DNA from 2 places in the Ancylobacter sp. TS-1 genome. Region 2 is predicted to be linked to the other one. Evidence: riboswitches for the same ligand, from Rfam matches in the RefSeq annotation. Region 2 holds a riboswitch; the other holds the start of a gene.

Region 1 (2,380 bases), 680 kb from region 2:
GAGTGCATGTCGAAGACTTCGCCATTGGCGGTGAGGCGGCCGTGGAAGTCGTCGCCATACCAAGAGGCGAGACCCTCGGTGCGATAGTTCTTCGGCTCGGTCGGAACATAGGTCTTGCCGGCGACCACATAGGGCTTGCCGACGCGATAGGTGCCGCCGCCCTTGGGAACAGGCTGTCCGGCCTCGACGACACGCGGGCTGGCCGCGACGCCGTAGCGGGGATCGATCTTGCTGGAGAGTTTCGAGGTGCCGTTGCAGTTCGCGACGACAAGGCCGATGCTGCACAGCAGGACGACACGCCCGAGCCGGCTGGCAAGGCCCACCGCGCCGATCTCCGCGACCCGCGCAAGACCCTCACGCGCAAGAGCTGGATTCGTCCCCATGCACCCCGACCACTTCGTGAGCGCCCTGCCCTTGCCATGCCTCGAAAGCACGAATCGGAAAGAGCGCACTTCACCCAAGATCGTCGGAAACATACCGCCGATCCCACTACATGTCGTCAAAGAGGCTGTCCGAGTGAGGCGAAAATGCGGCGCATCTCTCGGCATGGTGAACGAAGCGTAAGTGACGGTGGGGAAAAGGCAATCGGGTACGCACCCGCTTTGGCCGGCGGCAAATGGCCGCGAAATCGCCGCGAGGCGCGAATGAGGCGCCGGGAAGCGCGCGCTTCCCGGCGCCCGAGGGCGATGCTCAGGCCGCGTTGTAGAGCCGGCGCTCGAACAGCGGGCTGCCCTTCAGGCCATACAGCGCCTTGGCGGCGGCCAGAACGGCGAGATCGACCAGCGGCTCGACCAGGATGACGAGCATGTAGGCGGCGCCGAAGGAGAGGATCGAGGCGGCGTTCTCGGCGGTGAAACCGTGGCCGTAGAAGGCCCAGAAGGCCACCCACACGACGATGCCCGCCTGATAGGTGGTGGAGAGCGCGAGCGCCTGACGGTACTTGAGCTGCACATAGGGCGTGTCGGGGGCGATGACCCGGTGCGCCAGCGCGGTGAGCGCGAAGAGCGGCACGAGCAGCGTGGTGACGTTCATGCCGTATTGCGGCAGGTCGAAGGGCGCGAAGAAGATGCCCTGGATGGCGAGGCCGGCCGCCAGGCCGATGGCGGCGGGCGCCACGCCGAAGATGAGGAACAGCGTCGAGCCGAGGATGAGATGCACCTCGGAAACGCCGACCGGATGATGCGGCAGCATTTCGAAGAACGCGAAGACGAGCACCGTCGTCGCGATGCTGCGGGCGACCAGCGAGACGATGCCGCGCTCGCGCACGGCGTCGGCCGCCAGCTTGAGCGCGTAGCCGCCGGCACCTGCCGCCGTCACATAGCTCAGCCAGATCTTTCCTTCGGCCACGAGGCCGGGTTCGATATGCATGTCGTGCTCCTTTGCCGTCTCACCCGACGGCGTGCGGTTGGGCCTGTGCACATGGCCGGTCTCCTGACTCGCGGGTCACGGCAAGCCTTCCGCCTTCCCGGCACCGTCCTCGCGGACCGGCGCCAGTGGCGTCGTGGAAGGCCGCTCTCCGCTTACAGTCGCGGGGGCGGTCGGGGCTTCGGGCGATGGACCTTGCGGCCGTCGCGCCCTTCCCCGTTCCCGTTTCACCCGGACAGTGGTCTGCCCGGGCACCATGTTGCGCGGCTACCACGCCCGCTCGGGCGGGGCGTGTCAAGCGAGCTGCCATACTTATCCGCCTCGCGCGTCTCGGCGGCGCCGGAGACGGCGCTTCCGTTGACGGGCGGCCGGCCTCTCCGGCAATTCCCGAAGCCCCCGGGACCGTTCCGGCAGGGCGCCCCGCACATGACCGGACGTGATCTGCTTGCCAAACGCGCCGAGTTTCGAAAAAAGGGCGCTCAGGCATCGGGAAGGGTGGCCGAGTGGTTTAAGGCAGCGGTCTTGAAAACCGCCGTGGGTGCAAGCCCACCGTGGGTTCGAATCCCACCCCTTCCGCCATAACGCGTTATTAGTGCAGCGTTATGAGTCTACGACGGTTAGACCCTGGCGACCCGCTCGGAGAGATGTTACCCGAAGGATCGGATGAGACCGTGGGGACTAGGCGGGATTAGGCGGGAACGGCCGGGAAATGCCGACACCGTAAGGGTTTGAGCGGGCGCTACTGGGAAACTCTGCACGAAGGATCGGATGAGACCGAAAACGCCCGCCGAGGCGCCGCGAAGGATCGAATGAGATCAGCATCGATGCTATCGAAGGCGCGCCGCGCCGCTAGGGCCGGTCGACCGTCACCCACAATCCTTGCTCAGGCAGCACACGCGCCTCGAAGCGCGTGTCGTGGAGGAACTCTTCGACAGGAGCCCCTGACTGACCGGCGCGAGCCAGCGACCTAACCACAATGCCGCGCTCTGTCTTGTTGGCCTTGGGGGCGTAGATC
Region 2 (2,380 bases):
TCCGGGATCGGGCTCTCATGGCTCTCGGGCTGCGGCGCGCCGATCACGTGCGGGGCGAGGATCAGCGCCACGCCGAGCACGGCGAGCAGGGGCGAGCGGCCGAAGGCGAGCAGCGCGAGGCCGCCCGCCGTCGCCGCCACCGTGCCGACCCACCAGACCTGCCGGGCGGCGAGGTCGGCGGCGGGCATGGCCGGTAGTTCCGGCGGCAGGCCGAGCCCCGGCGCCACGGTGAAGGCGGCGAAGCCGGCGAGGCCCCACAGCAGGCCCTGATGCCAGCCCTTGAGCCCGCCCGTGACCTCGCTCGCCGCGATCAGCAGCAGGCCGAAGCCGAAGCCGGTGAGCACGGTGAAGATCACGGTGAGGCCGTTGCGCTCGATGCCGTCGGCGGGGCCCCATTCCTCCTCGTCATGGGAATGGGCGGCGGCGCCGGGCGCGTGCTCGTGCGCCTCCGCCGTGACGGCGGGGGCGGCTTCCCCACCCGCATTCTCGAAGGTCTCGGCCTGCAGGATCAGCGGCACGGTGGTGAACAGATGAAGGGCGGAAACCACCAGCCCGGTACCGATGCCGGCGAGCGCGGCGACAAACAGAATCGTCCTGAAAAGCGACATGATGCGTTCTCCCCCGGCGCGTCAGTGGCAGGGGAAGGCGTTGGCGTGGCGCACATCGTGCGTCGCATTGTGCACGGCGCTGATGTGGGAGAAGCCCACCCCGCCGAGCACGAAGACGCCGAGCAGGGCGGCGAAGGTGATCTGGACGGCGCGGGAGGCCAGCGAGGTGTGCAGCGAATCGTGGGAGGCAGCCGCGTCGCGGCTGTGCGGGGTCGTCATGTCAGCTCCTTTGGCCCTCCACCCGAGGGCCGTTGCGGTTCTGTCGACGGCCGGTCTCCTGGCTCGCGGGTCACGGCCCTTGTCTCCGCCTTCCCGGCTGACGCCAGTGGCCGATGGAGGAGGGCTCGCCGCTCACAGTTGCGGGGGCAGCCGCGGATTCGGCGGTGTCCTTCCGAGGAAGGTTTCCGCCCCACCGCGTTCCCGTCTTGCGTCCCGTGCGCATCACGGGAACCGACGACAACGGCGAGTATAGCCGGCAATCGCCGTGCGGCAATCGCGGGGCGGCCGGCATTTGACATTCCCCCGGCGCGCTCCTTTAGTGGCCGCGACCATCGGTTTCCTCCCCCGGGAGGGACGAAGAGGGAATGCGGTGAGGAGCGCCCGGCGCTCCAATTCCGCGGCTGCCCCCGCAACTGTGAGCGGCGAGCCTGCGCCGAAAGCCACTGGAGAGCCTCTCCGGGAAGGCGGCGACGAGGCGGCGACCCGCGAGCCAGGAGACCTGCCGAAGGTTCGGTCGTGTATGCCGGCGGGGTGCCCGGCAGTCAGGCAGAGCCACGGGACCGTTCCCGGCGGCTTCGCGCGGAAAGTCCTTCCGCGACCGATGCATCCCGCGATTTCGACCGTTCTCGTGGAGATGCCGCATGTCCGACGCCCGCCCCGCCTCGCCGACCTCCCTCGACCGGGTGCCGTGCACCATCGTCACCGGCTTCCTCGGCTCGGGAAAGACGACGCTGATCCGCCATGTGCTGGAGAATGCGCGGGGCAAGCGCCTCGCCGTCATCGTCAACGAGTTCGGCGATGTCGGCATTGACGGCGAGATACTGAAGGGCTGTGGCATCGACACCTGCCCGGAGGAGAACATCGTCGAACTCGCCAATGGCTGCATCTGCTGCACGGTGGCGGACGATTTCGTTCCCGCGCTCGACGCCATCCTCGCCCTCGAGCCGAAGGTCGACCACATCCTCATCGAGACCTCCGGCCTCGCGCTGCCGAAGCCGCTGGTGCAGGCCTTCCACTGGCCGGCGATCAAGAGCCGGGTGACGGTGGACGGCGTGGTGGCGGTGGTCGACGGCGAGGCGCTCGCCGCCGGCCGCGTGGCGCACGACCATGACGCGCTGGCCGCCCAGCGCGCGAGCGATGTCGTGCTCGACCATGACGACCCGATCGAGGAGGTGTTCGACGACCAGATCGCCTGCGCCGATCTCGTCATTCTCACCAAGGGCGACCTGATCGATGCCGAGGGGCAGGTCCGCGCCCGCGCCGCGCTCGATGGCGAGTTGCCGAAGGGCGTGCGCGTGGTCAGCGTCACCGAAGGGCGGATCGACCCGGCGATCCTGATGGGGCTCGGGGTCGGCACCGAGGACGACATCGAGAACCGCCGGACCCATCACGACGACGAGCTCGACCACGACCATGACGACTTCGACAGCTTCGTCGTCGAGGTGCCCGAGATCGCCGATCCCGAGGAATTCGCGGCGCGGGTGGCGCGGGCGGCGCAGGAGGCCGACGTGCTGCGGGTGAAGGGGTTTCTTTCCGTCGCCGGCAAGCCGCTG

The links. A riboswitch is a leader RNA that binds a small molecule or an ion and turns the genes downstream of it on or off. The one in region 2 is predicted to bind cobalamin.
Region 1: linked by a shared signal. The riboswitch ahead of GBB76_RS04455 (energy-coupling factor ABC transporter permease) and the one ahead of cobW (cobalamin biosynthesis protein CobW) in region 2 are both predicted to bind cobalamin.

The regions. Positions count from the first base shown of each region.
Region 1 covers NZ_CP045144.1:900,647-903,026, reverse strand. The annotation lists gene GBB76_RS04460 (septal ring lytic transglycosylase RlpA family protein) at 1-383, opposite strand, end outside; gene GBB76_RS04455 (energy-coupling factor ABC transporter permease) at 691-1,368, opposite strand; cobalamin riboswitch at 1,404-1,639, opposite strand; tRNA gene GBB76_RS04450 (tRNA-Ser) at 1,855-1,944, shown strand; gene GBB76_RS04445 (hypothetical protein) at 2,215-2,380, opposite strand, start outside.
Region 2 covers NZ_CP045144.1:1,577,179-1,579,558, reverse strand. The annotation lists gene GBB76_RS07590 (CbtA family protein) at 1-608, opposite strand, end outside; gene GBB76_RS07585 (CbtB domain-containing protein) at 630-827, opposite strand; cobalamin riboswitch at 858-1,078, opposite strand; cobalamin riboswitch at 1,144-1,349, shown strand; gene cobW (cobalamin biosynthesis protein CobW) at 1,469-2,380, shown strand, end outside.